DNA from 3 places in the Neobacillus sp. PVCKKU3 genome. Region 2 is predicted to be linked to each of the others. Evidence: riboswitches for the same ligand, from Rfam matches in the RefSeq annotation. Region 2 holds a riboswitch; each other region holds the start of a gene.
The links. Region 2 has a riboswitch for glycine ahead of glyA (serine hydroxymethyltransferase). Riboswitches for the same ligand answer to the same signal wherever they lie in the genome.

Region 1: linked by a shared signal. The riboswitch ahead of gcvT (glycine cleavage system aminomethyltransferase GcvT) and the one ahead of glyA (serine hydroxymethyltransferase) in region 2 are both predicted to bind glycine.
Region 3: linked by a shared signal. The riboswitch ahead of ACNQGS_RS21830 (amino acid permease) and the one ahead of glyA (serine hydroxymethyltransferase) in region 2 are both predicted to bind glycine.

What each region holds. Positions count from the first base shown of each region.
Region 1 is NZ_JBLVQN010000001.1:234,100-245,963, reverse strand. It holds partial or broken gene ACNQGS_RS01285 (vitamin B12-dependent ribonucleotide reductase) at 1-557, opposite strand, end outside; gene ACNQGS_RS01280 (lipoate--protein ligase family protein) at 887-1,723, opposite strand; gene ACNQGS_RS01275 (rhodanese-like domain-containing protein) at 1,905-2,288, shown strand; gene gcvPB (aminomethyl-transferring glycine dehydrogenase subunit GcvPB) at 2,422-3,882, opposite strand; gene gcvPA (aminomethyl-transferring glycine dehydrogenase subunit GcvPA) at 3,875-5,221, opposite strand; gene gcvT (glycine cleavage system aminomethyltransferase GcvT) at 5,240-6,346, opposite strand; glycine riboswitch at 6,498-6,574, opposite strand; glycine riboswitch at 6,578-6,667, opposite strand; gene ACNQGS_RS01255 (DEAD/DEAH box helicase) at 6,827-8,515, shown strand; gene ACNQGS_RS01250 (YqhG family protein) at 8,493-9,284, shown strand; gene ACNQGS_RS01245 (YqzE family protein) at 9,329-9,526, opposite strand; gene comGG (competence type IV pilus minor pilin ComGG) at 9,583-9,963, opposite strand; gene comGF (competence type IV pilus minor pilin ComGF) at 9,960-10,409, opposite strand; gene comGE (competence type IV pilus minor pilin ComGE) at 10,384-10,716, opposite strand; gene comGD (competence type IV pilus minor pilin ComGD) at 10,700-11,140, opposite strand; gene comGC (competence type IV pilus major pilin ComGC) at 11,137-11,493, opposite strand; gene comGB (competence type IV pilus assembly protein ComGB) at 11,517-11,864, opposite strand, start outside.
Region 2 is NZ_JBLVQN010000052.1:29,159-41,022, reverse strand. It holds gene gcvH (glycine cleavage system protein GcvH) at 1-390, opposite strand, end outside; gene gcvT (glycine cleavage system aminomethyltransferase GcvT) at 467-1,579, opposite strand; gene sdaAA (L-serine ammonia-lyase, iron-sulfur-dependent, subunit alpha) at 1,595-2,476, opposite strand; gene ACNQGS_RS25480 (serine dehydratase beta chain) at 2,476-2,994, opposite strand; gene glyA (serine hydroxymethyltransferase) at 3,010-4,260, opposite strand; glycine riboswitch at 4,338-4,420, opposite strand; glycine riboswitch at 4,424-4,528, opposite strand; gene ACNQGS_RS25470 (hypothetical protein) at 4,608-5,021, opposite strand; gene solA (N-methyl-L-tryptophan oxidase) at 5,085-6,251, opposite strand; gene ACNQGS_RS25460 (LysR family transcriptional regulator) at 6,428-7,303, shown strand; gene pfkA (6-phosphofructokinase) at 7,543-8,502, opposite strand; gene tkt (transketolase) at 8,574-10,574, opposite strand; gene fba (class II fructose-1,6-bisphosphate aldolase) at 10,606-11,499, opposite strand; gene glpX (class II fructose-bisphosphatase) at 11,551-11,864, opposite strand, start outside.
Region 3 is NZ_JBLVQN010000038.1:7-6,904, forward strand. It holds gene ACNQGS_RS21830 (amino acid permease) at 429-1,817, opposite strand; glycine riboswitch at 1,986-2,045, opposite strand; glycine riboswitch at 2,048-2,148, opposite strand; gene ACNQGS_RS21835 (hypothetical protein) at 2,323-3,102, opposite strand; gene ACNQGS_RS21840 (methyltransferase domain-containing protein) at 3,135-4,316, opposite strand; gene ACNQGS_RS21845 (potassium channel family protein) at 4,486-5,163, opposite strand; gene ACNQGS_RS21850 (permease) at 5,365-6,258, shown strand; gene ACNQGS_RS21855 (TIGR03943 family putative permease subunit) at 6,272-6,898, shown strand, end outside.

The sequences.
Region 1 (11,864 bases), on a different contig from region 2:
AAATAAGTTACCTCAGTGCCAGATCCCGCGCCATACAGAACACGGCCGGCCGGAATGAAGTTCAAGCTCACTAGCTCTTGATAGAACTTTTCTGTCCATTCTATGCGCTTCTCTTCCGTCTCTTCTACAGCAGCAATGCCAGTCGCAACACGTTTAGCAATCTGCTCATAGAAAAGCTCTAACGGCTTCTCAATGACATCCAGCGAACTATAAATAACTCCAGTTTCTGCTGCTTCACCATCGAGGACGCCTCTAAATTCCTCTTCTACTAAAACCTTAGCCTTCTTCTTCTCCCAATCGATTTCCTGAATGTATCCTAAGCCGCGTGCCGGGAATTTTGTATCTTCTTTAATCGTAAGAACAACAAAGTCGCCATTTGTGAGGGTGATTTTTTCAGTGTCTTTAAAGGTGTAGCGGTCTAACATGACCAAACGCGAAACACCCTTGTGAGTTATTTTCATATCTGGGGTGACCGGGTGCACCTGTGGAAATAGGCGGATATCCTCATTCAACCTCCCAAAATCAATATTCAATTCTTGTCTAAAAACTACAGACATGAATACAACTCCTTTATCTATATATTCTCTATCTTGTGTAAGAATCTAGTAAGCTTTTGCTTATCTAGTTGATTTAATAAATTTAAGTTACCATATATGAACATAGCATGGCAACAAAAAATCAATATATAGTACCGAAAATATTTTCGACACCCCTACATATTGTATGTCATACAAAAAACAATTATTTTGTCAAACTTTAAAATAAATAGATTCACGAGAAAATAAAAGATATAGTGCAATTTTCGCTATAAAACGAGAAATTTTAACAATTTTCGCCGGTTGCCTCCAATGAAATAGGAAAAAAGCGGCAAAGCCGCTTTAGCAAGTCATCTCTTAAAATTCCACTCATCATTTTCATACCGATCTTTGGCTAGCTTATTAACATAGGCAAGCTCTTCATCTGTCAACTGATAGGATTCAAGCTCAATATTTAAACCTTCTGCAAATCCTTTATAAAAAGCTTCCTTGGCCTCATCGAGAGTAATCCTTCGCGGACTAATCGCATTAATAGCAACAGCCTTATCCTTGAATGCTTTTTTCATCCGCTCCTTCACCCGGTCATTCGGGTATTTGAATAAGCTAAAAAGCTTGTCTTCATCCAGGTCCAAAAGAATCGAGCCATGCTGGAGAATGACACCCTTCTGTCGTGTTTGAGCACTTCCTGCGACCTTGCGCCCTTCCACCACCAACTCATACCAGCTTGGGGCATCAAAGCAGACCGCGGACCTAGGATTTTTTAAGGCATCCCGTTCCTCAGCTGTTTTCGGAACAGCAAAATATGCTTCTAGTCCCAGTTGATGAAATCCTTTTAGTATCCCTTCAGAAATAACACGATAAGCTTCAGTAACTGTTTTGGGCATTGCTGGATGCTCCTCTGAAACAATGACGCTGTATGTCAGTTCATGCTCATGGAGAACCCCTCTGCCTCCAGTTGGTCTTCTGACAAAGCCAAGCCCGTGTGTTTTTACCGCTTCCATATCAATTTCTTTTTCAACCCTTTGAAAATAACCAACGGACAGCGTCGGCGGGTTCCAGCCGTAAAATCGGATCACCGGTGGAATCTTTCCTTCACTGTGCCAATCTAACAAGGCTTCATCCAATGCCATGTTAAAAGCAGGAGAACTATTGCCAGAATCGATAAACCGCCATATTTCCTTTTCCATAGAAAAACCTCTTTTATTTATAATTTCCTTTTACTAGTCTATCAAAATGAGGGGGAATTTCAAAATGAGATGTTTTTGGTATAATTTTTTAAGAAGATTTTTGTCCATTCTTCTTTATCTTTAAGAAAATGACTTATATAATAAATACTAGTGCAACAAGCTTGAAGGGGGCAAATAGAAGTTGAATTCACTTTATGTTTTATTAATCATTGTCGTAGCGGTTATCATCTACTCTGTTTTTACTTTCTTTTATCAAAAAAGAATTGTAAAAACAGTAACAGAAGAGGAATTCCGTGCAGGATACAGAAAGGCACAGCTGATTGATGTTCGTGAACCAAATGAATTTGAAGACGGACATATTTTAGGAGCACGTAATATTCCAATGTCACAAATTAGAATGCGCATGAAAGAAATCAGACCGGACATGCCTGTTTATTTATATTGCCAAAGCGGCATGCGCAGTGCTCGTGCGGCTCAATTTTTACACAAAAAGGGCTACAAGGATCTAACTCAGCTTCAAGGCGGGTTCAAAAAGTGGTCTGGTAAAGTGAAAGCCAAAAAATAATCGTAAATGGGCTCCAGAACCTTTCTGGGGCCTTTTATATTGATTTTTATGAAAAATCGCAACAGCCTATTGGCGTATTGATATAAAAGCTAAAAAAGCAGGCTCCGGAGCAATCCAGAGCCTGTTAATCTTTTTATGCATTCTGATATCGTAAGACCGGCTTACGAGCAGCTGTCGTTTCATCTAAGCGGCCTACCACGGTTGTGTGCGGAGCCTCCTGGACGATTTCCGGATTTTCCTCGGCTTCCTTGGCGATTTGGATCATGATGTCGATAAAGGAATCTAACGTTTCCTTAGATTCTGTTTCTGTCGGCTCAATCATGATACATTCTTCCACATTTAATGGGAAGTAAATGGTTGGTGGATGGAAGCCGAAATCAAGCAGTCGCTTCGCAATATCCAATGTGCGGACGCCCAATTTCTTCTGGCGTCTTCCGCTTAATACAAACTCATGCTTACAATGTCTGTCAAACGGCAGATCATAATACTCCGCCAATCTTCTCATCATATAGTTAGCATTTAAAACAGCATATTCAGTCACTGCTTTTAAGCCGTCTGGCCCCATAGACCGAATATAGGTATAAGCGCGGACGTTAATGCCAAAGTTTCCGTAGTATGGCTTAACGCGGCCAATTGATTGCGGACGATCATAATCTAGAACATATTCGTCGCCCTGTTTGGCAATAACCGGTCTTGGCAGGAACGGAATTAAATCTGATTTCACACCGACAGGACCGGAACCAGGACCGCCGCCTCCGTGCGGGCCAGTAAACGTTTTGTGAAGATTCAAGTGAACTACGTCAAAGCCCATATCACCCGGGCGGGCTTTTGATAGAACTGCGTTTAGGTTCGCCCCGTCGTAATAAACCTTACCGCCAGCTTCGTGGACGATTTCAGCAATTTCAACAATATGTTCTTCAAAAAGGCCAAGTGTATTCGGGTTCGTCAACATTAACGCTGCTGTATCTTCTCCCACCACTCTTCTTAAGTCTTCTAAGTCTACAAGACCATTTTCATTCGACTTTACTGTAACCGTCTCAAGTCCTGCAACTGTTGCAGAAGCTGGGTTTGTACCGTGAGCGGAGTCAGGTATGATAACCTTGTTCCGTTTTAGGTCGCCATTTGCTTCATGGTATGCGCGAATCATCATCAATCCGGTCCATTCCCCGTGGGCACCTGCCGCCGGCTGTAAGGTCACTTCATCCATACCGGTAATTTCTTTTAAATGCTGCTGAAGGTCATATAAAAGCTCAAGCGCACCTTGAACTGAACTTTCATCCTGGAGCGGATGAATATGCGCAAACCCGTTGTAGCGGGCTACATTCTCATTAATCTTAGGATTGTATTTCATCGTACAAGACCCTAATGGATAAAAACCGGAGTCTACACCGTGATTCCGTCTGGAGAGGGACGTATAATGGCGCATGATATCCAGTTCTGAAACTTCAGGGAGCAGAGGCTCCTCTTCCCTTAAATATCCTTCTGGAAGGAGCGCAGCAACATCTGCTTCAGGAACATCCATTTCCGGAAGGCTGTATCCGACCCGGCCTGGTGTACTTACTTCAAAAATCAGCTTCTGGTCTTGATTATGCATGCAAATCCCCCAATTCTTTCACTAATGTATCAATCTCTTCCTTCGTTCTTTGCTCTGTCACGCAGATGAGCATATGGCCTGCAAGCTCAGGATAGTCACGGCCCAAATCATAACCGCCAATGATTCCTTTTTGGAGCAGCTGCTGATTAACCTCTTTTACCGGTTTATTTAAATTGACAACAAACTCGTTAAAGGAGTGACCATCATTAACTACTTCAAACCCTGCTTCTTTAAAAGCGATTTTTGCATAATGAGCCTTTTGTAAATTGGCTGTTGCGATTTCGCGGACACCTTTTTTTCCAAGGGCAGTCATCGCAACAGATGCAGCAAGGGCATTCAAGGCTTGGTTGGAGCAAATATTAGAAGTCGCCTTATCGCGGCGGATATGCTGCTCACGTGCCTGCAGTGTTAAAACAAAACCGCGGCGGCCTTGGTCATCTGTTGTCTGGCCGACAAGACGTCCGGGAACTTTACGCATTAGCTTGGTCGTAACCGCAAAATAGCCACAGTGCGGACCTCCAAAGGCAGTCGGGATTCCGAACGGCTGGGCATCGCCGACAACAATATCTGCACCAAATTTTCCTGGGGGTGTCAAAATTCCAAGTGATAATGGATTGCTGGAAACAACAAACATTGCTTTATTTTCGTGAATAATCTCTTCAAGCTCTTTTAAAGGTTCAATTCGACCTAAAAAGTTTGGATATTGAACGACAACCGCAGCTACGTCAGCATTTAGCAATCCTTTTAGGGCTTCAACATCAGTAATGCCATCCTTCACAGGAACCTCAATCACATCAAGGTATTGACCCTTTGCGTAAGTTTCCAGAACCTCACGGGATTCAGGGTGGACAGCACCGGAAACCAGGATGGTTTTCCGTTTAGTGTGGCCAGCACTTAGCATTGCTGCTTCAGCAAGTGCGGTACCGCCGTCATACATCGAGGAGTTAGCCACATCCATTCCTGTTAATTCACAAATCATTGTTTGGAATTCAAAAATCGCCTGCAGTTCCCCTTGGGAGATCTCCGGTTGGTAAGGTGTATAGGCTGTGTAGAACTCTGATCTTGAGATGACATGGTCAACGATAACCGGCATATAGTGGTCATAAACTCCGGCACCTAAGAAAGACACATTCGATTTTAAATCAGCATTCCGGCTTGCTAACTGAAAAAGTTCTTTCATCAAAGCTGTTTCTGATTTTGCCGGTTTAATATTGTATTCACCTTTAAATCGTACTTTTTCAGGAATATCACTGAATAGTTCATCGACAGTGGAAACGCCAATTGTCTCCAGCATTGCCTGCTTATCTTGTTCAGTCATGGGTAAATAGCGATGTTTCATAAACCTTGCTCCCTTCTGCTATTTCTTTTCTCTTTTATAAAAAGGTGTAGGAACCACTTTCGCTTTTAAACGTTTTCCGCGAATTTCAACTTCAACTTCGGTATCGAGTCCTGCATGTTCGGAAGAAATGAGGGCAAGTCCGATGTTTTTCTTTAAGGTTGGGGACTGTGTACCGGTGGTAACTTCACCAATTAGCGCTTCCCCTTTGTAAACTGGATAGCCGTGACGCGGAATTCCCCGGTCAACCATCTCAACCCCAACAAGCTTCCGGGACAAACCTGCTTCCTTTTGTTTCACGAGAGCTTCTTTTCCAATAAAATCAGCCTCTTTATTCAATTTCACTGCAAAGCCAATTCCTGCCTCAAGCGGGGAGATTTCCGGTGATAATTCCTGGCCGTAAAGCGCTAAATTTGCTTCAAAACGAAGTGTGTCGCGTGCACCGAGGCCGCAAGGAATAACTCCCTCGTCTTTTCCGGCTTCCAGAATGGCAGTCCAGAGTTCTACGACATCACCGGCATCACAATATACTTCAAAACCGTCTTCCCCTGTATAACCAGTTCTAGATACAAGTGCTTTTTTCCCATTTAAAACAACTTCCTGCTGGAATTTGAAAAAGCCGATTTGACTTAAATCCGTCTCTGAAGCAAGCTTCTGTAATACCTTTTCAGCAAGAGGGCCTTGAAGCGCAAGCTGTGCCATTGTTTCAGACAAATTTTCGATTGTTACATCGCCTTCAAGATGCTTCTCCAGCCAGTTGTAGTCCTTTTCAATATTCGATGCGTTGACAACAAGCAAATAATGATTGTCTTCAACCTTGTAAACAAGCAGGTCGTCAATAGTTCCGCCGTTTTCATAGCACATCGCAGTATATTGTGCCCCGCCGTTTTTCACTTTTGAGATGTCATTTGTCATCAATTTTTGTAAATAGTTGAGGCTGTCTGGGCCCTTTACCTCAACTTCGCCCATATGGGACACATCGAATAAACCGGCTTTCGTGCGGACAGCTTCATGCTCATCCTTGATGCTTGAAAACTGGACAGGCAGCTCCCAGCCGCCAAAATCGATGGTTTTTCCGCCGTATTCCTTGTAAACTTCAAACAGCGGAGTGCGTTTTAATTCCGTCATCATAAATCCCCCTTCATTTACTACATGTTCATTATTTGTAAAAATGAATTATTGCCAATTAACAAAACCAGGAAAACTCCTTGCCCTTTTCCTAAAAACAACAAAAAGGTGCAAAAAAGGACAGAAACCTCCCTTTACCAATAAAGAAGGTCTCTGTCCTTGCACCTGAAAGTTTACCTAAATCGGCTGTCCCCTTTGGTGGCTGGTATCATCCAGCACTCTCCAGAGCTGCGTCCAACAAGAGTTCTTTTGCCTGAGAGATTCACATAAGCTGCTTGCTCCTTCGGCGCTACAAAAAGTAGTCTCTCCCCTTGTTTTCATTCGCACTTATAATATTTTTTTCCAATTTGGTCATACTAATTATACTTAAAAAATAGATTACCTTATTTAAATATTTGAAACTTTCAAAGCTATTATCATCCTACCATTAAAACAACATATCGGGCAATAACATTTTATCGAAAAAAGGAGCTGAAAAGGATGAATGTCGAAATGGAATTTGATTCCTCCTGGCAGGATGATTTTTTACATAAAATTGATCATGATGGACCTTGGGGGAATTGGGAGCTTTTTAAATTGGCCATCGATATTGAAAAACACTTGGTGGTCCCGGAATTCGAAGGCCTGCAGGCCCCAAAGCATCTGCCAAATTTGACGCCTCTCCCTCATCAGCTTGAAACAGCCAAGCAGGTGGTTGAAAACATGAACGGAAAGGCCATCCTTGCGGATGAAGTGGGTCTCGGAAAGACTATCGAGGCGGGGTTAATTTTAAAAGAATACATGATTCGCGGATTAGTGAAAAAAGTGTTAATTCTTGTTCCCGCCTCCTTAGTCACCCAGTGGGCACAGGAATTAAATAGCAAATTTTATATACCAGCTGTCACTCAAAGAAAAAGCTATGTTTGGGAACAATGTGATGTCGTTGTTTCCTCCATCGATACGGCGAAACGAAATCCGCATCGGGAGATCATTTACAAGCAAGACTATGACCTCATCATTATCGATGAAGCCCATAAATTAAAAAATAATAAAACTAAAAACTACGAATTTGTTCAAAACTTAAAAAAGAAGTTTTGTTTATTGCTGACGGCAACACCTATTCAAAACAGGATTGAGGAGATTTTTAACCTCGTATCCCTATTAAAGCCTGGTCACTTAGGGAATGAAACTGTCTTTTACGAAAAATATAAACGTGATTCCCGTTCCTTAAATGATGACCAGCATCTAAAAGAGCTAGTCAATAAAGTCATGATCCGCAACCGCCGTGCCGATACAGGAATCGAATGGACGAAACGGCATGTGGAGACGATTCCGATTGAATTTACAAAATCGGAACGCGAACTGTATGACTCCATCTTAGAGCTTAAAAATGAGGGAGACTGGGTTCAAACGAGCAGTTTTTCTGTGATGACTTTGCAGCGTGAAGCATGCTCAAGCCGCGAGGCCGTTTTCTACACCTTAAAAAACATGCTTCTTAAAAAGGAAAACCCAACGCAGGCCTATCAAGAACAAATCAACTTTTTAATTAAAAAGGTAGAGACCGTCGAGCAAAATTCCAAGGCAGTAAAAGCCCTTGAATTAATTCAGAAAATAAATGATAAAGTGATTATTTTTACGGAATACCGGGCTACCCAATTATATTTACAGTGGTACTTAAAGCAGCACGGAATTTCCTCCGTTCCTTTCCGCGGCGGTTTCAAGCGCGGGAAAAAGGACTGGATGCGCGAGTTGTTCCAAAAGCATGCCCAGGTGCTGATTGCCACTGAAGCGGGCGGGGAAGGGATTAACCTGCAATTTTGCAACCACATTATCAATTTTGATCTGCCGTGGAACCCGATGAGACTGGAGCAGCGCATCGGAAGGATTCACCGCCTCGGTCAGGAAAAAGATGTCATGATTTATAATTTTGCCATCAAAGATACAGTGGAAGAGCATATTTTAAAGCTTTTATACGAAAAGATTGATTTATTTGAAAGAGTCATCGGAGAACTTGATGATATTCTAACAAAACTAGAATTCGGAAATATTGAAGATCATATAATGGATATCTTTGGCGACTCCTGCTCAGAAGGGGAAATGCGGATTAAAATGGAGAATTTATCTTCAATGATTGAATTTGCACAAAATATGAAAAAAGGAGAATCACATGCAGCAGCAGGAAATTCATAAGTTTCTTTTAAATTATTTTATGGCAAATGAATGTCCCATCGTCACTAATCACCCTGGATACTTAGATGTCCAACTAACAATTGAAATGGATAAGGAACTAATGAATCGGCCCTTTTACTGGCATTATTTAGAGAAAACTGGCGGAATACCAAATCCAATGAGATTGACCCTTATCACCAACCAAAAAGCAGCACCTGAAAATCTCAAAGGGGAAACCATCCATTTTGGTTCGCCCCGCCTGCATCAAATTTTTGAGTCTACAAAAAATTTAGCCAGATATATAAGGCTTTATGAAAATCACGGCAACTCCGCCGTCCAGACTCCCTTGCTGCCATGGCTGTGCATGAATGTAAAAATCTCCTATCAATGTGACCGTAAACGCGATATTTTTAAATCAATCGGCCTTCAGCTTATTAACGGGAAAATGGTGGAGGATTTTCATAATTACCTGCTTAAAATTTCGTTAACGCCGAAAATCCCTGATTACTCGTTTACATTATCACCACTGGTTAAACCAAAAAGCGGAATGGTTCGAATTGAAAATTATTTAAAATCAGTAATTGAAAATGATGACCATACCTGGGCCGATGAAGCAAAGATACGCTGGAAGAAGGATTTAGAACTGCTGAATCATTTTTATGAGGACATCGAAGATGAAAACGAAAACTATGAGACAGAAAAACAGGCTCTCAAGGATCAATATGAGCCGCGAATTCATATTTCCTTTATCAATGGCGGGCTGTTTTACTTAACAGAAAAGGCAATATAAAGAGGAAACCCCCAAGTCTTAAAATTATGCTTGGGGGTTACTTTTTAAAGTCCACTGTCTTTCATTTTCCGTCTCTTAACCTCTGAATACACAATATAGGGAAGGATGCCAAACCAGCGATACCAGAAGGATGCTTTGGTCTGTTTTCGCTCGAGGCGCTGACGTTTTCGTTCGTCTTTCGGCTGGTCCGCATATTTGACAATTGTTTGCGTCATATATTTTACATAATCATTCGTTTTCATGTACACACCTGCCTTTAACTTACATTACAAGTATGTCCAAGGTTTATCCTTTCAAATCAATAAGTAATCCATTTCATTAGCTTTTTTGACCTCGTGTCAAAATATCCTTTCCCGTTTACCAATTCTCCCGACTGAAGCCGGAGTGTAAAGGAAACTCTTTGGACATATCCTGACGGGGGATCGGCGAGAAAATCCATATTCCCCTTCTGAAATCCAAACGTTCCTTTAGACGGGATTGTTCCTGACACCTGAGCCTGAGTTTCGAATTTCTTTACCGATGACAAGAAATAATACTCTTCCTGGAAAATAACGGCTGATTCGTGCGCTAGCTTTCTCTCCGACAGAAGTTTCTCCACCTCCATTGAAAAAAACAGCAGAAAAATGATCAACAGACATAATGTAAGGGGATAAGTGAAGCCTTTTTGACTATTTTTCATGTGCTCTTATTCCAATCAATTAAAGAATAGGCGGTAACAGAATACTCTATACCTTTTAAATCCTTTACCGTTACCTTTACGGCATTATTCATCAAAGCAAACGAATGCTGTGAAACATTCTGCAGGATAATTTCATGCCCCGTCGAGTTAACCCGTCTTCTTAAATTGCTGCCGTAAATTTCATAATAAATGGTTTCTCCGTCTTTTGTTAGGATCAGCCGATTGGAAACTACCTCGGCCTTGGTCGACCAGCGGATTTCTTTTTTTATTTGGCTGCAGAAAACCTCCCATTCCATTGCTTGAATACTCGCTTGATTCTCCTTATTGTCAAGAATAAGTTGAAAGAGAGGTGTCATATAAAAAACAATAATTGAAAGAATTACCAACGAAAACATTACCTCAATGAGCGTAAAACCTTTTTCATTCGAGACTGCCACAGATTTCATTTTCCAAATGTAAGGGCGTTTTTTCAACTTTAACGCAAACCTCCTTTTGCCCGAAGGAGTCCTTCCAAGTAATTTGATAACCAATCTCATTTTGTACCAATGTATAATTGGCAAATGTCCGATTATCAATTAATTTTGCCTCCAGTTCCTCATACATGATCTGCCTCATCTTTTTCTCAATCTGCACATTTATGGATTGCTTTCTTAAATCCGTGACCGACGGAATGAAAACCAAACAAATCAAAAACATAGCTGATAAGGACAACAGTAATTCTAATAAAAAGAACCCTTTATTGTTCTGTAACATAAAACCGGCCTTTTCCAATTAAAATGGTCATTCGATAAGTCTTCTTCTCAGTTTCTATGAAGAAAGAACCAAATTTATTTACATTTCCATCAGGCTGAAATTTGAAATATAAGGGCATCGAACCTTCGATGATATGAAAACTTGAGGAGTAAGTTCTGTCGAGCAGATGCGGCTGGTCAGAGCGTAAAACAAGCGAGTATTTTGATTCGTTAGGCAAAATGACGACCGACACTTCCTGCTGGTGGGACATCGCATAGGACTGGGCATAAAATAAATCCGCTTTTAATTGGGTTAATAAGGCTTCATCCTCGACCATCGTATGCTGTGGTTTTAACGAAAAAACGGTTACCGAAGACAAAATCATGAAAATGGATAGGACTACTAATGACTCGGCTAAAGTGAAGCCTTGCTGGTTATGTTTCATTGGTTAGTGGTGGTATCAGATGCAGTTTTTGTATCGATGGCATCTTCCAACGTAACAGAACCATCCGCCCCAATCACAACTTCTTTTCCTGGGCAGCCCTTGGCCTCTTTTTTTATATATCCTGCACTTATTAGTTTTTCCATTGTTGCTGGTTCATTTTTTTCCATTTCATAGGCTTGTACCTGAGCCTCGACCATTTTCTGAAAGCCTTCACAGCCCTTAGTCTTTATATTTGCGTTATGTTTAGCGACGTTTGGTATTGTAATAATTAGAATTACAGAAATCACGAGCATAACAATCATCATTTCGATCAGTGTGAAACCAGCCTGTTTATCTCTATTAATACTTTTCATTTTCCTAAACCTCCATTTTTTTATTAAATTCCATCAAGCATATGAAACATGGGTAAAAGGATCGCTAAATACATGGAAACAACTAATAAACCGATAAACAGATAAAGAATGGGCTGAATCGTCCTTAGGCTTTTTTCAATTAGTACTTCCAGGTTCATCACACAATGCTTGCTGAAAAAGAGCAATTCCTGTTCCAATTTGCCATTTTCCTGGCCGTGTTTAATAATCATCGGAAAACCCTTGTCAAAAAAAATCATCGAAGCCAATATGGTTTCTAATTTTTCGCCCGTTACAAGCTTGGCCTTAATTTCTTTACCAAGTTCACTGTAAAAAGGCTGTCTTTTGTTTTCCTCAAAGAGACCCAAGCTCTC
Region 2 (11,864 bases):
CTCTCCTTCATTAATAAATGCCTGGTACTCAGCCTCATTTAAAAGGGATTCTAATTCTTCTGGATTGGACAATTCTACCTCTACCAGCCAGCCGGCATCATATGGTTGTTCATTGATCGTCTCAGGAGCGCTTTCCAGTTCCTCATTGACACTTACAACTGTACCGGATACAGGTGAGTAAATATCAGAAACTGCTTTAACCGACTCAATTGTCCCGATTGTTTCGTTAGCCGTTAATTCATCGCCTTCTGCTGGATTCTCAACGAAAACGATATCCCCCAACTGGTGCTGTGCATAATCAGAGATTCCGATTCGCACACGATTTTCACCCAATAATAATACCCACTCATGCTCCTTGCTATATAAAAGGTTTGCTGTCGCGTTTGTCATATGAATCCTTCCTTCCACCCTAGTTTTCAAAATTTAGTCATTCCTGTAAAACCAATCAATCTCGGAAAAAATGAACCTAACTCTTTTTATAAAAAGGTGTTTTCACAACAACTGCCTCAATTTGCTTATTGCGAATTTCCACCTTAACCTGAGTTCCAACTGTTGCAAACTCTGCGCTTAAAAGGGCAAGGCCTAAACTTTTCTTCAATGTCGGGGAATGGGTTCCCGATGTAATGAAGCCGATTTCCTCTCCGCCTTCAGAAAATACTTTATAGCCATGCCGCGGGATTCCTCTCCCTGTCACTTCGATTCCGACTATTTTTCGTTTTAATCCTTCTTCTTTTTGCTTAGCAAGTACTTCCTTACCTATAAATGCTGATTCTTTGTTTGTTTTTACGGCAAATCCAATGCCTGATTCGAGCGGTCCGATGTCGCTGGAAAGCTCTTGACCATACAGTGCCAAGCGGGCTTCAAAGCGAAGTGTATCCCGGGCCCCAAGTCCGCAAGGCTTTAAGCCATCTTCTGTTCCTGCATCTAAGAGCCTCTCCCAAAGCGCTTCCACTTTGTCTGCCGCTAAATAAAGCTCAAATCCGTCCTCCCCCGTATAGCCGGTGCGCGAGACTAGTACACCAGAGATCCCGGAAACCGTGACATGATCAGCAAAATGGAAAAAGCCAATTTCCGCTAAATTTGTATCGGTTACTTTTTGTAAAATTTTTTCGGCTTTTGGACCTTGAATGGCAAGCTGGGCAGTGTCAGAAGAAATATTTGTTAAGGCTACATTCCCTTGTGCCTGCTGTTTCATCCACTCGTAATCTTTTTCAATATTTGCCGCATTAATCACAAGCAGATACTTTTCACTCGCTAACTTGTAAACTAGTAAATCATCGACTGTTCCGCCGTCCGGATAACACATTGCCGTATACTGTGCCTGGTTGATCTGAAGCTTGGCTACATCGTTTGTTACTAGGTAATTAATATAGCTCTCAGCATCTTTTCCTTCTACAAGAACCTCACCCATATGTGAAACATCGAACAGGCCTGCCTCGTTACGGACTGCCTCATGTTCTTCTAAAATTCCAGAAAATTGAACCGGAAGCTCCCAGCCTCCAAAATCAATGACCTTTGCGCCGTACTTTTTATAAGTTTCAAAAAGCGGTGTCCGCTTTAATACTGTATCTGTACTCATCTGAGCCCCTCCGTCTTATGTGTTTCTGCAAAGTAACCGATCCTTTAATTTTATTCCCGTGTCCGTCATCGCTAGGCCGCCGAGTGCCGTTTCCCTTAGTGTACGCGGCATTTCCTTGCCTATTTTGTACATTGCCTCAATGACTTCATCACATGGGATCCGGCTTTCAATTCCAGCAAGCGACAGGTCGGCTGCTGAAAAGGCAATCGAAGTGCCGATCACGTTTCGCTTAATGCAAGGAACTTCTACGAGACCGGCGACTGGGTCACATACTAACCCTAAAAGGGATTTCATCGCGATTGCGGTGGCGTTTACGACCTGCTCTGGTGTCCCGCCCTTTAATTCAACAATTGCCCCTGCCGCCATTGCGGTGGCCGAACCAACCTCCGCTTGGCATCCTCCTGCCGCTCCAGAGATAAAGGAGCGGTTGGCAATCACATATCCGAGTGCACTTGCGGTAAACAAACCCATGACTAAATCCCGATAGGAGGTGTCGTCATTCTTTCGCAGTGAAAATAAAACCCCCGGTAAAATACCGGCTGCCCCGGCCGTTGGCGTCGCCACAATCACGCCCATCCGTGCATTGCTTTCAGATGTTGCCATTGAGAACGTCATGGCATCGTTAATATATGGACCTGATAAGCCCTTCCCGTTATTTACATATTCGCTCATCTTGACGGCATCACCGCCGGAAATACCGCTTGGTGCCGGGGAAGCATCCACTACACCGGTCTCCACTGCTTGCTTCATTTTAATTAACCGCTTTGCCATCATATCGATGATCGTCTCTTTGTCACGGCCTGATTTTTCCATTTCCACCATCAGCATCATGTCGCCAACTGTTTTCCGTTCACGGTTACAAAGTTCAAGAAGCTCGTTCATTGACCGAAAATCCATCATACACCCTCCAAGATCGCTTCATGAAAAGGATTGGAACGAAATTTTGCTGCGATTTCTGAAAAATCATCACTTGTGCTTAATCGAATATCAACTATTTCATCATCAATCATAAAGATTTTTGATAAACCGCCGCCTAATGATACACCGCCTACTTTAACAAAATGGCCCGCACGTCTTGCCCTAATAACAGTTGTATTTGGATGATCGTAATAAGGACAGCGATCTTCAAATTTAAATTCATAGTGAAGCCCGTATCGTTTAGTTAATTCAACCGCATATCTAATTCTGGTATCATCTGTGTTCATCCCAAGCAGACCGCCAAGAAGCGCCTTATCCGTTCCGTGTCCCTGGTATGTTTCGGAGAACGAATCATAGAAAGTAATATCCGCCCTTTGCGGGGACCCTCCAAGCAACTCATAAACAAATTTCCCAATTGATACAACACCGGCGGTATGAGAACTTGATGGCCCAACCATAATTGGGCCGATGATGTCAAAACAGCTTTGATACTCCATTAAGCTACCCCTTTCTTACACAGTGATTGGCTGTTGAAATAATGGAAATCTCCCGCAAATTGCTTTTGTTGTCTTTCTCCCCTGTTCGATTACGGCTAAATCTCCTTTGCTCTTAAGAACGGCTGCGATCACTTTTGCGATTTGCACCATTTCCTCTTGTTTCATTCCACGTGTTGTTAACGCGGCTGTTCCCATGCGGATTCCGCTTGTCACAAACGGGCTTTGCGGGTCGTATGGAATGGTGTTTTTGTTAACTGTTATCCCGACTTCTTCAAGCAATTTCTCTGCTTCTTTTCCTGTTAAATCCCATGGACGCACATCCAGGAGCACAATATGGTTATCAGTCCCGCCGGATACAAGCGCTGCCCCTTCCTGCTTTAGCGCCTCTCCCAGTGCAGCTGAATTTTCTATAATTTGTTTGGCATATTCCTTAAAGCTTGGCTGCAATGCTTCATTGAAAGCAACTGCCTTAGCTGCAATAATATGCATAAGCGGCCCGCCCTGAATTCCCGGAAAAACAGCTTTATTAATTTTTTTTATGATTTCTTCATCGTTTGTTAAAATCACTCCGCCTCGTGGGCCGCGCAATGTTTTATGCGTAGTGCTGGTCACAACATCCGCATATGGAACCGGAGAAGGATGGAGACCTGCAGCAACAAGTCCGGCAATATGTGCCATATCAACCATCAGTTTTGCGCCAACCTGATCGGCGATTTCTCTAAATCTCGCAAAATCAATCACTCTCGGATAAGCGCTCGTACCGGCGATAATTAATTTTGGTTGTTCTCTTTTCGCAACTTCTTCCAGCTCATCGTAATCAATCAGGTGATTGTCTTCTCTTACCCCATAAGAAACGACATCGAACCATTTTCCTGACATTGCTACCGGACTGCCGTGAGTTAAATGGCCGCCATGCGATAAATTCATCCCCATAATCTTATCGCCTGGTTGAAGCAGGGCGAAAAACACAGCAGTATTGGCCTGGGCACCGGAGTGAGGCTGGACATTAGCAAATTTGGCGCCGAATAATTTAGTTAACCGTTCAATCGCTGCCTGTTCTGCGACATCCACAAATTCACAGCCGCCATAATAGCGCTTACCTGGATAACCCTCGGCATACTTGTTCGTCATCACGCTTCCCATTGCTTCCAAAACATCAGGGCTGACAAAGTTTTCTGATGCTATTAATTCCAAGGTATGAAGCTGGCGGTTTTTCTCACTTTCAATCGCCTCAAAAATTGTTAAATCGTTTTGTTGTAAACTCATTGATCATTCCTCCACTTCTCCATAATTGCTTTAAAAAAAACAAAAAAGGACAGAAAAGGGGTGTAGAATCATCCCTTCTCTGTCCTTTTACCTGAGAGTTAAACTCCAATATTTATGGAGCATTCTCCTTTGGTGGCATTTTCAAATACGCTCTCCAGAGGTGCGTCCTGTTATGGTTCTTTTACCTGAGAGATTGGTTCCAAGGGTTTTTTTGGAACTTGCTCCTTCGGTGGTAGATGTAGATAATACACTCTCCCACAACAATCATCCGCTCTATTCAATTTTATTATTTTCAGAATAATCATTCTGTTTGTAATTGTCAATGCTTTTTAAAATAAGTTTGTTTATTACAAATAAGTAGGATTTGCTTCTACATTTTTGAAGTAAACCACTTCGCCATCACTTTCACCATCGAAAATAACCGTTGTATTAGGCGAGAAGACTAATACGTCCCCTACTTCTGCCACATATTTATTTCCTTCTACATCGCGGACAACCATTTTACCTTTGGTCACAACTTTAATTTCGATAAACGTAAATTCTGCAGAATAATCAACCGAAGGCTGTAGTGCATAATAACCCATTGTTAATACTTGTTTTTTATCTGTAATCGGCACATCAAGGATTTGCCCCTTTAACTCAGGTGTTCCCCGCAATACGCTTAATTCATTTAATTTATAGGTTCCTGCTTTAATTAATTGAATGCCCGGTTTTGCATCTAAATACGTTAATTGGCTTTGTGTTAATGTTTTTTCGCTCATTTTTGCACCTCTAAATTTATTATTTTTTTTATTGTTCTAGGATAATGGCAATTTAATAATCTATTAGATCTTTGCTTTCTGTTTTAAAGCAGGGCGATTGATAGAGAAAAGAGAAATATCATGTTCAGTTTTGCCAGTTGTCACTAGTTGGCTTAACGTTTCACCAACAACACTTGAGAATTTAAATCCATGGCCGGAGAAGCCTGCTGCGATTGCCACATTGGAGTACTGCGGATGCAAATCAATCACAAAATGTTCATCAGGTGTTTTGGTGTACATGCAAACTGCCCCTCTTTTAAGAGTTCCAGTAGCACCCGGCATGTATTCTTCTAGGAATCTGCGAATATTTCCTTCATCCTCCGTATAGATCCCAAATTCACGATTAATTGTATCTGGGTCGATTTTTTGACCGAAAGTATGGTATCCTATTTTCAAACCGCAGCCGCTGAAGCTTGGGAACCCGTAATAGATGCCTGTCGGTACTTCAACCATGAAGGCCGGGAAACCATGGGTATTGCTATACTGTGATTCTTCGCATTCGAAGAACCCAACAACTTGGCGGTAAGGCTGTAACGGAATATCAATATTTAATTTTGATAGAAGTTTGCTGTTCCAAGCCCCCATGCTCAAAATCAACTTACTGCCGGTAAAGGAACCAAATTCAGTTTGGATTTTGACAGAGTCCTCGGAAATCTCAAAATCCTCAACCCTTGTATGTGTTAACACTTTTGCACCATTTGCTTCAGCTAGCTCGCGATAGGCGCGAATGCAATTTTCACTGAATAAGACGCCGGAGTTTTTTTCATAGATTGCGTTAAAGTTTTCAGGGACGGTTACTCCAGGCCAGCGCTGATGAATTTCTTCGCCTTCTAGTAAATCAACATCCAACCCATGAATGTTAGCAGCTTCGATCGTTTCAGCAACGAAGTCAGATTCACCTTTAGGTCCAAATACTAAAACACCGGTTTTTGTAAAAATCTTATGATGTGTTTCTCTTTCAAGTTCATACCATAACTCTTGGGCTCTTAAGGCAAACGGTACATACTCCCGTCCTTCACCATAGGCATGGCGGATAATCCGTGTGTCACCATGATGGCTGCCATTCGTATGAGGCGGATCAAATGCATCTACCAATAATGTTTTCACACCCTGTTTGGCCAGGTAGTAACCTGCTGCCATTCCCATCGATCCTGCGCCAACTACAATTACATCAAAGTCTTTTTTGCTCATCGTTTCTGCTCTCCTTTTTCAATAATTTAAATTTTCTTAATTCTTTAATAACATCTTACGACCTTTCTGCCATCATGTAAAATGATTAAAAGAGATACTATCTATCTCTATTAGAAATATTATCTCTATTAGCAATGTGGTAATAGGAATAACAGATTGATACGGGGGGAATAGCCATGGAAATTAAGGATTTGCGGATCTTTCAAAAGGTAGCTGAATTCGGAAGCATTTCAAAGGCCGCCAAAAGCTTAAATTATGTTCAATCCTATGTAACCGTAAGGATCAGGCAGTTGGAGGAAGAACTTCAAACCGAGTTATTTCACCGCTCAAGCCGCGGCATGGTTATCAATTCGGAAGGAAAAAAACTATTGTTTTATGCTCAAAAAATTATTTCCATGGTCGATGAGATGTTAAAAGTGGTTCAAGACTCGGATAACCCGGTTGGGACCCTTGAAATAGGCACTGTTGAGACATTATACAAACTTCCACTGATTCTATCCGCCTATCACAAGAAATATCCCAACATTGACTTGTCTCTTGTAAGTGGTGTAACAGAGGATCTAGTCGAGGATATTCTCAGCTATAAACTGGACGGAGCATTTGTAACAGGAAATTTTAATCATCCACAAATTGCTCAATATGAAGTCTTTGAAGAGGAGTTGGTTTTAATCTCCAACCAGGAAGAGGTTCCTTTTGAGGAATTAAAAAACAAGCCGCTCCTTGTTTTCAAACAAGGGTGCAGCTACCGTTCAAAATTGGAGGGCTGGGTCCGCGATGAGGGAAGAATCAATGCAAAAATCATGGAATTTGGCACTTGGGAGACGATTTTGGGCAGTGTAATAGCCGGTTTGGGGATTACGATTATCCCAAAATCTACGGTTAGTCTCTTGGAGGCAGATGGGGTTGTTCGAATCTATCATATTCCCGAAAAATACTCCAAAATCACAACGGTTTTTATTCGCCGGGCAGATTCATTCCTGACAAATACAATGCAGAAATTTATCGAAACAATCCAAAATGTTAGTGATCAAGAAAAAAAGGTAGAAGTATAAATATAGTCGCGAGCGTAATCCCCCTGCATAACGGAAGAGGGATTACGCTAGTTTACAAGATATAGAGTGTTCAGCTAAGATTTTTTTCCGATTCGATTGTTCTTGATGATGAATCATAATTTTTATATCCTGGAATTCACTTTTTCCACATATACCGCAAATCGATTCTTTTGAATAGAGCGTTCTGCAATGAATGCAATATTTTTTTTCCAATATGGCCACTCTCCTATTCTTTTTCCTTAAATAGAAAGGCTTCTAGCTAATTCGTAAATGGAAAGATCGACCTTGTGTCGGTCTTTTTCTATCTCCGCAAAGGTTGTATGGGTTAGTTGGCCATTTTTCACCCCTACCATTACACCTTTTTTCCCCTCTATGATTAAATCAACGGCTAGTGCCCCCATTTGGCTGCTCATCATTCGATCATAGGCGCTTGGAGAACCCCCTCGTTGAATATGCCCTAGTATGGTAACCTTTGTTTCAAATCCGGTTTTTTCTTGAATTTCTTTCCCCATTTGCAGCCCTTTGCCAACACCCTCTGCCACTACAATAATGCTGTGTCTTTTTCCGCGCTGATGCCCCTGCTTGATCCGATCAATCACATCTTCCAAATCATAGTCGGCTTCTGGGATAATGATAGACTCCGCCCCGCCGCACACACCTGCCCATAAGGCAATATCCCCTGCACCACGACCCATCACCTCAATGACATACGTGCGTTCATGGGAAAATGCTGTATCGCGAATTTTATCGATTGCTTGAACAGCTGTATTTACGGCCGTATCGAATCCAATCGAATAGTCTGTCCCTGCGATATCATTATCAATCGAGCCCGGAATACCAACCGTCGGGAAACCTAACTCTGTTAATTTTCTTGCACCCCTGAAAGAACCATCCCCGCCAATGATAATTAATCCCTCAATCTCGTTTTCTCTTAATCTTTGAATTGCCTGCTGCTGTACGATTGTGTCCTTGAATTCCTCACACCTGGATGTTTTTAAGATGGTGCCGCCCCGATGAATAATATCCCCTACACTTCCTAAGCTCATTTGAGTGAAATCGCCCTCAATCAGGCCTTTGTAACCATTTACCACCCCATACACATTTAATCCCTTGTGTATCCCTCTGCGAACAACAGCACGAATGGCTGTATTCATTCCAGGTGCATCCCCGCCGCTCGTTAATACCGCTATCTTTTTCATGCAAAACCCTCCATAAAAAGGGCAGATTCAAAAGCTTGAAGTCTGCCCTTATCCAAATTGTTCATAGAACCTTATAGAAGCGCTTTAAACTGGGAAACAATATTCTTAACGGTAAATCCATATTCCTCCAGTATTCTCTCGGATGGTGCTGAAGCGCCGAATTTGTCTGCAGCAATGACGCTTCCGCAATCACCAACGTATTTATGCCAGCCCAAGGAAGCCCCCATTTCAATTGCAAGCCGCACGGGAATATTTTTTGGGAGCACACTTTCTTTATATTCCTGCGATTGCTTTTCAAAGCGATCCCAGCTTGGCATGCTTACCACAGAAACACGAATTCCCTCTTTTTCAAGTGCCTTTTGCGCCTCAATGGCAAGCGGTACCTCTGAACCGGATGCGAGTAAAAGCCCATCCATATTTTTCGATTTAGAAACAACATAGGCTCCCTTTTTAACACCTTCATAGGCTGTCTTAGCATCAACGATTGTTGGCAAATCTTGACGTGAAAGGATAAGCGCTGTCGGTTCTTGTGTACTTTCTATTGCAAGCTTCCACGCTGCGGCTGTTTCGTTTCCGTCTGCCGGGCGGATCGTTGAAAGTCCGGGCATCGCCCGTAAGGATGCCAATTGTTCAATCGGTTCGTGCGTTGGACCGTCCTCCCCGACGGCAATGCTGTCATGTGTGAATACATAGATGACCGGCACTTTCATTAGCGCAGAAAGACGGATGGCCGGGCGCAGGTAGTCAGAAAAAACGAAGAAGGTTGCTCCGAATACCTTTACGCCGCCATGCAGTGCCATGCCATTTACAGCTGCACCCATTCCAAACTCGCGTACTCCAAACCAAATGTTTCTTCCGCTATAATCTGCTGCACTAAAGTTTCCTTCACCTTTCAACAAGGTCTTATTGGAAGATGACAAATCGGCCGAGCCGCCAAATAATTGCGGAACTCTTTTCGCAAGAGCGTTTAACACCTCTCCGCCTGAAGAACGAGTTGCAAGCGTATCTTTGCCAACTTGATATTGCGGAACATCCTCATCCCAGCCTTCAGGAAGCTGCCCGCTAATGGCAGATCTTAATTCGTTTGCAAGAGAGGGGAAGGCTTTCTCATACTTGGCAAACAAGTTATTCCAAGCCTGTTCCTTCTTCCCGGATGCCTCTTCCAGCTCCTTAAAATACAGTCTTACATCTTCTGGGATATAAAAATCCTCTTCACATTCCCAGTTGTATTGCCCTTTTACAAGTTTTATTTCTTCTTTCCCAAGCGGGGCACCATGAGAAGCAGACTTGCCGCCTTTATTAGGAGAACCATAACCAATGGTTGTTTTCACTTCGATTAAGGTTGGCTGTTCTTGATTAGCCTTAGCAGCAGCTAACGCTCCCGCTATTTTCTCAACATCATTCCCATCTTCGACCCGCAATACTTGCCAGCCGTATGCTTCGAAACGCTCCTGAACGCTTTCACTAAATGACATATGGAGATCGCCGTCAAGGGAAATATCATTTGAATCATATAACACAATTAAACGGCCAAGTTTCAAATGACCGGCAAGTGAAGCTGCTTCGGCTGATACACCTTCCATCAAATCCCCATCACCACAAATACTATAGGTGCAGTGGTCAACCACATTGAAATCAGGGCGATTATACACGGATGCCAAATGTCTTTCTGCCATCGCCATCCCGACGGCCATTGCAACTCCCTGCCCAAGCGGTCCCGTTGTAGCATCCACTCCAGCGGTATGGCCAAATTCAGGATGCCCAGGTGTTTTACTTTGCCATTGGCGGAAATTTTTTAAGTCATCCAAAGACAAATCATAACCTGTTAAATGCAATAAGCTATATAACAGCATCGATCCATGGCCTGCGGATAAGACAAAACGATCACGGTTAAACCAGGCTGGATTTTTTGGATTATAATTCATAAACTTCGTCCAAAGGGTGTAAGCCATCGGCGCAGCACCCATCGGCATACCGGGATGGCCTGTTCCGGCTTTTTCAATTGCATCAATGCTTAGCGTTCTAATCGTGTTAATGGCTAGCAAATCCAAATCTACCTTTTGCTCAATCATCATGCTTCCCCTTTCTCCCTAAATTGGCCCCTTAGTTTGTCACCAAGCAGGCTTCCGCGTGCTGAGCTTTTCCTGAAGAACCGAATTCACGCATTTTGCCTTTCACTGTATCTTTAATGGCTTCACGTGCAGGTCCCAAGAATTTGCGTGGGTCGTATTCTTTTGGCTTCGCACTTAATACTTCACGAACTGCTTTTGTAGCTGAAATTTGACTTTCTGTATTGACATTAATTTTGGCAGTCCCAAGCGAAATCGCTCTTTGTATGTCCTTTGTCGGAATTCCGGTACCGCCATGAAGAACAAGCGGAACACCCGTTAGTTCTTTCACTTCCTTCATCCGGTCAAAACCTAGTCTTGGCTCACCTTTATATGGGCCGTGGACGGAACCTAACGCCGGTGCAAAGCAGTCTACGCCAGTTTCGCGGACCAATTGATCACATTCAGCAGGGATTGCATACATCGCATCGGCGTCTTCAACGCTTAAATCGTCCTCTTGCCCGCCAATTCGGCCAAGCTCAGCCTCAACCGATACGCCTACAGCATGTGCCACTTCCACTACCCTTTTTGTTAATTCAATATTCTTCTCAAGCGGATAGTGCGAGCCATCGAACATAACAGAAGTAAATCCGGCATGAATGGCTTTAATACACATTTCAAGACTTGGACCATGATCAAGATGAATCGCGACTGGTACTGTCACCTTATAGGCTTCCATCAATTCCTTCACCATCGTAACAATCAGCTTAAATCCGCCCATATATTTGGCAGCGCCTTCGGATACGCCTAGAATGACTGGTGAATTTTCCTCTTGGGCTGCTTGTAAAATGGCCTGCGTAAACTCCAGATTATTAATATTAAACTGTCCAACTGCGTAATGGTTTTCTTTAGCATGAATCAGCATTTCTTTCATTGAAACTAATGGCATCTTATTTCCTCTCCTTTTTTCAATTCATTTTTTTCAACTAGCAAAAAAATTTTATTTCCAGAACGAATGGTATGCTTCCACCAACTGATATCTTTCACTTACTCCTTTGCCGGTAATGAACGAATGAGTTAGCATTAAACCATTTTCTTTCTTCTTTACACCCCGCATTAGCATCCCATCTGTAATGCCGGTTGCAGCAAAAAAGCAATCATCTGATTGGACCATTTCATCTAATGTGAAGACCTGTTCCGGATCTTGGATTCCCATCTTTATACAGCGATTAAATTCTTCCTGATTTTGCGGGGCCAGCTGACCTTGGAAATCGCCTCCCAAGCATTTCAAAGCAGTGGCAGCAATGACTCCCT
Region 3 (6,898 bases), on a different contig from region 2:
TGTTTGTTGACGTTTTTGTTTGTTTAGTTTTCAAAGAACTATCAATGCTTTTGTCTAAGCTTTTTTCAGAAGCGACAATGACTATCATATCGCATTTCTAACAATCTATCAATCATCAATTTTTTCCAATTGAGATTGACCGGAACACTCTGTTTAAGAGCGACTTTCACATCATAACATCATTGTTATTTTGATGCAACAGAAAGTTTTTTCCAATACATCATGATTTAAAAGCTCACCCAATGTATTTCAGTCACCTGATTGGCGACAGGAATTATAATATATCTCTTTTTCATATTGTTCTCAACAAGTAATTATTTCCATGACTATTAATAAGCATTAGGTAAAAAAACACTAAACTCGAAAAAGAAAGAGTTTAGTGTTTTATTTTTTCCTATAAATAGTCCACACAATTTCACTAGTTCTGATTAATTTTCTACTACCGGCCCACGATTCACTTCATCCGCTTTATTTATTTTCGTTTTTTGCATTTTATAAATTACAATCAGCAAAATAAACCAAACCGGAGTGACAAATAAAGCAATACGGGTATCTTCTGCAAGTGCAAGTACGATAAGTACGAACGTAAGAAAAGCAAGGATTAAATAGTTGGCAATCGGGAAAAACGGCATTTTAAACTTGTTTGCTTTCGCTAAATCCGGTCTTGTTTTACGATATTTTAAATGGGCAATAACAGTAATTCCCCATATAAAGATAAAACACACGGTAGAAACACTAGTGATCAGTGTAAATACTCCTTCTGGCATTATATAGTTTAAAGCAACGCCAATTAAAATAACAACAGTTGAGAAGAACAATGCATTGGAGGGTACTTTACGTACAGTAAGAATAGAAAGTGATTTTGGTGCATTATTATTTTTTGCAAGTGAGTATACCATACGGCTTGTACTAAAGATGGCACTATTACATGCCGAAGCTGCAGATGTGAGAACAACAAAATTGACAATACCTGCTGCTGCTGCGATACCAACTGCCACGAATACTTGGACAAATGGACTTTCGGCTGGTTTGATAGCGTTCCATGGATAGATGCTCATAATAACTAAAAGTGCACCAATGTAGAAAATGATCACACGAATAGGGATATTATTGATTGCTTTTGGAATTACTCTTTCTGGGTCTTCTGTTTCCCCAGCTGTAAGTCCTACAAGTTCAATGCCTACGAACGCAAAGACAACCATTTGGAATGAGAGGATAAAACCATTTATGCCATTCGGGAACATCCCATCATGGCTCCATAGATTCGTAAAACTCGATGGTCCTGAATCTGTAGAAAAGCCCTTAAAAATCATAAAAATACCAATTACAATGAGTGCTAGGATGGCGATGACTTTAATTAATGCAAACCAGAATTCCATTTCGCCAAATAGTTTTACGGTTGCAAGATTCATCATGAGCAAAAAAACGAGGGCAATTAATCCTGGCATCCACTGTGGCACATGGGGAAACCAATACTGAGTATAAATTCCAACTGCTGTCAAATCCGCCATTGCAATCGTAATCCAACAGAACCAGTAGGTCCATCCTGTGATAAAGGCTGCCATATTACCGAAATAATCTTGAACAAAGTCAACAAAAGAATGATAGTTCAAATTGCTTAAAAGTAGTTCACCTAATGAACGCATGATTAAAAAGCAAATGACGCCTGTAATCATATAAGCAAATAAAATCGATGGTCCAGCTAAATGGATCGACTTTCCCGCCCCAAGAAATAAACCTGTACCAATTGCCCCGCCAATAGCGATTAGCTGTACGTGCCTGTTTTTTAATCCTCTAGCCAATTTTTGTTCCTGCATATCATTTTCCCCTCCTGATGCTTGCAATTTTAATATCCAAAATAGGTTTCATAAATCGGCGTAAAAAAGCGCTTTCATTTTTTCTTTAATTATCCAGCCCCTTTATTTACTTATTCCCATCTTTCTCAACTAAAAAAGGACAGAGAAAAATAGGGGTTCTCCTACTTTTCTCTGTCCTTTTACCTGAGAGTTTGACTCCTTTGGCGGCCCATGGGCTCTCTCCAGAGATGCGTCCTATTATGGTCCTTTTACCTGAGAGATTGATACCTGATTTTTGGAATTTGCTCCTTCGGTGCTAAACGATGCGTTTAGTCTCTCCCATAATATTCATCCGCTAATATGAATTTAATCTCATATTAGTTTATCAAATAAACAATGTCAATTGAATATTCAGAATATATATAATTCGGGAAAAATTCCTTATTATAAAAATAAGATTGATTGCCCAGATATAAGGAGTTTTTTTCCATTGAACTCTTCTGCTCTGGCTCATAGTTCAACCCAATCAATCTACGTTTAGTATCTTTTGTAATTGTAGAAGTATAGTGATAAACTCCTTTGAGTCATGGTAAATTTGTTCCTGAGAATGGGCTGTATTGTTTCGTAATTCCTCAATTTTTCTAAAAAATTCCTTGCATTGACTATTTGATTCAAAGCCTAGCAGCTCGACTAATTTTGGCGTTTTCCGAATGATCGTGCCTTTATCGGATAACTGTAAATTGTCCACCAAAGTCAGGGCTTCATTTTTTGCTAACCGCTCTTCCAAAAGCTCTTTTGCTTTGGTTAATCTTGATTCTGTTAACTTATCAGCCCAGCTGTCATCCGGATAAAATTCTTTAATCACTGAAATGATGTACATTTCCAGAAGTGAAATGAAACTAAAAGCCAACATCCTAATTGGCTGCTTTTGCAAATCGGCCACCGTGACGATCCTGGTAACTTTGTTCTTTTCAAGGATAAAGGTGAATTCTCTCTCCTGAAAAATATCCAGCAAATCAATCAAAGAAGTGGAATCTGAGATAAGGTTATCGGCACGAAAATCCTCAACAAACTCACTTATTTTTCCTTCTTTTTTTATATCTTCTCTTTTTACATATCCAATAAGTTTTCCGCCCTGTTTAACCCCATAAATATCAAAATCGCGATCAAACATTTCCTTTTTAACAGCGGCAGCATCATCTTCCGCTTCGCATGTCTTAATCTCTTCTGAAAGCAATTCCACTGTCAGATTATTTTCATAGATATCTCTTAATTTCCGATAACCTTTTAGGGCATTGGATTTCAACCATGACTCCCCCTTCCTTATTAATGAAGTTTTTATTCTGGACGGTCTTTCAGGCTGTCGTACTTTACAATCGGTCCGAGGTGACTGAACTGCCCTGCTGCCTGCTCCATTAGCAATTGGGCTTCTTCATATGCCCCGGCAGGAAGAATGTCCAACTGACGATACCCCATATTACCATAGCAATAGACGAGCAGAAAATCATTCGTTTCCCAAACTTCAAATCGATACATAAACCAGTGGTTGGGTACAGCTAAATACTGTCCAAATTGAAATGTTTTCTCTCCTAGTCGGTGGAAGGCAAACTCTGCATTCACCGTGGTATAGGATTGGCCAGCCTCTAATATGAGCGGCTGATTTTTCGAATATAGGTGTTCCATCCCTTCCAAAGTGGAAAGTCCTGTTTCTATTTTTGTCGCTACGATGACAGGAGATTGCTTTTTTGTTCTAAATTCATAATAGTCGATGATTTCACTGTCACTCCATTGGACATGGAGATTGGCTTCTTTTAGCAAATTGGCCCACTTCCCGACATCTGCCGGGTTTTCCAATCGCTCACAAGAGAGATAGGTTCCGTTCGGGGTTAAAAAGAAGTCAACGATTTGTAAATACCAGCTGTCACCAAACGTTGGTTTTTCCTTCAGGTGGTCAGGCAGCGACCAATAGTTTTGAATGAAAATGGGCCCCATAATCTCATGAAAGCTGCGTACCGAAATAATCATATCAAAAGAATGCTTAGAAAAATGGTCAAGGAGCTCCATAAAGCCGATTTGATAAAAACTCACGTTTGAGAGCCCTAGCTGCTTGGCCAACTGCCGGGCACAATGGATTCCGTTTTCCGACTGGTCGACTCCGGCGATTTCCGCATCAGGAAAAAGCTTTGCATACCAGCATGCCGACAATCCATTATCACACCCGATTTCCAAAATTCTCTTTGGCTTTAATTGCTTTTGCTGGCTTACCCAGGTGAGCAATGATTTGTGAAAGGACATCGTCCACGATTCTGCAGCTAAACTAAATGGCAGGGTTTGATTCTTTACATCATAAATGTTCCCTTTTCTTTTGCGGGAAATAAGCGGTTCCAGTTCCTCTGCCAAGACGGAATCTACAGCAGTAACGTGCTTCCAAAAGGCGAGCTTGCTTTTGCATTCTTTGATTCCGAGTGAATTAAAATAGTCGTCAATATTTGGTTTCTTTTGTTTCGTCTCAATTGACATACAATAATCTCCAGTTTATCTAAATTATTACTTATTATTAGGACTTGGTATTAAATTTAGTTAGTTTAATATTAAATGGTTTTTGTTATTTTATCAAAAAATTTTTACTTAATAAAAAAAGTGCCAGGTGCGATTAACTAATCGTCCCTGGCACTTTTCATGAAAAGCGTTAGCTCTTCTTTTGTTCTTTTTGATAAGCCTTCAACTGCTCGATCATCACGAGAAGCTCTGGTTCACTAATGGTTGGATATTCGTCAATTTTATCTCTTACGTATTTTAATTGGTCGGGCAGATCCGTTTTTTTATTTGAAAAAAGCGAGGCCACCGTTCCTGTTACAACCCCAATTAAACCGATTCCGACGAACATAAGTACACTTGCAATTAATCGTCCAACAGTTGTCTCTGGGTATAAATCCCCATACCCTACTGTTGTGGTAGTCACAACAGTCCACCACAGGGCATCACCATAACTGTCAAAGTTAGGTTCAATCCAGGCCATTGGGATGGCTGTTAGAAATAACAACGCAATAACGGTTATAAATAATTTATCAAAACGGTATTTTTCAATCAAAAGATCTAGAAGCGAATTATTTCTTTTCACGACGAGGATGAGCCGGACCAAGCGGATTAGGCGGATTAAACGAAGGGTTCTAAATAATTGATCGACGGGTATTAGTGCAAGAAGTTCAATCGGATGGTTTTTAGCAAATTCCCATTTATTTTTGCTTAACAACAACCGTATCACATAATCGACAGCGAAAAGCCCCCATACAAACCAGCCCAAAACATAATCTTCCCGCTCGGGCAATTCAGCAACCAAAGAAAAAATAATAAGTCCAGCTAACAAACATTCATAAACAAAACCAATCTTCCGTTTCAGCCTACATTCCCCCTTACCTAATTAATTTTAAGGGAAAAGCTTTGTAGAATACAAGGTTAAATGATGCATGGGGACGGTTCTCGTGCATCACTTCCACTTTTGGAAATAAAACATATCACTATTTGTCTTACTATCTGTTATAATTGCTATGTTTTTTATCGCTTTTCTATTTCAGGAGGTTCTCCTATGAATCAATTGTTACAATTAAACACGATATTTATTAGTATAATAATAGAAGCAATTCCTTTTATTGTGATCGGCGCGTTTGTTGCGGCACTGATTGAAGTGTTTGTTTCAGAGAATATGATTGTCCGGATCATGCCGAAAAATAAGATTCTTTCAGTGATAACTGCTAGTTTCGTAGGCGCAATTTTTCCAGGCTGTGAATGTGGAATTGTTCCAATTACGAAAAGATTAGTCGAAAAAGGTGTGGCCCTTCCCGCCGCGATTTCGTTTATGCTCACCGGACCAATTATCAATCCGATTGTTCTTTTTTCAACGTATATCGCCTTTGGCAATAGCTGGACGATGGTTTGGTATCGTGCCGGGTTTGCCATTGTGGTTTCGATTTTAGTCGGGATTGTTCTTTCTTTCGTGGTCAAGACGAACCAGTTAAGGCTGAATGCCGATGAACATGGTCATGTCCATGACCATTCGAAACAAAATACGAAGCAAAAATTGGTCAGCGTGATCACTCATACCATCGATGAATTTTTCCACGTCGGAAAGTACTTGGTGATGGGTTCGTTAATCGCTTCAGCGATGCAAACCTTTATCCCGACTTCTACGTTGGCTGCACTTGGACATTCCAAAGTAGCGGGTGTTCTTGTCATGATGGCGCTGGCGTTCATTTTATCAATTTGTTCTGAAGCGGATGCGTTTGTTGCTTCGTCTTTCAGAAACACATTTTCACAAAGTTCAATTGTGACATTCTTGGTGTTTGGTGCAATGGTTGACATCAAGAACCTGCTGATGATGTTCGGAACGTTTAAGCCAAAATTCGTTATCCTGCTTGTTTCGTTAATTTCAGCATTCGTATTTATCGGTTCACTATTACTGTAAAGGAGGGAAGAATATGTTTCGCGTCGTGATTTTATTATTGTTTACCAACTTGTTTTTCTATTTGCATTTATCAGGAAACATTTCGAAGTATATTAATATGAAGTATTCCTTTCTTTCCTACAGTATGATTTATGCCCTATTCTTCCTAACTATTGTAGAAGGAATCAGATGGTACTTTAAAGAGAAAAAATCAGAGATAGAATTGGAATGTCATGAATGCCATCACGATCATTCACATGACCATAAAAAGCCTTCTTTTGGAAAAAAGCTAAAAAGAACGGTTTCGTATACGATGATTGTTCTTCCCGCTTTGACAGGTGTGTTTTTGCCGGTAGCGACCCTAGATTCACAATTAGTTAATGCCAAAGGATTTAGTTTTCCTACGTTAGAGGACGGGGCCGACCGTTATGGCATGCACCAAATATTAAATCCCGACATGAGTAAATTTATGGGCCAAGATGCATTTACGGATTTAGTCAAAAAGGAATTCAAATCGTATAAAGGAAATGACCATATTACCTTAACAGATGAGGACTATTTAAAAGGTCTGGAAGTCATCTACAACTTTTCCGGCGAATTTGTTGGGAAAACCATGACGATGAAGGGTTTTTCATATAACGGTCCGGGGTTAAACGGCAAC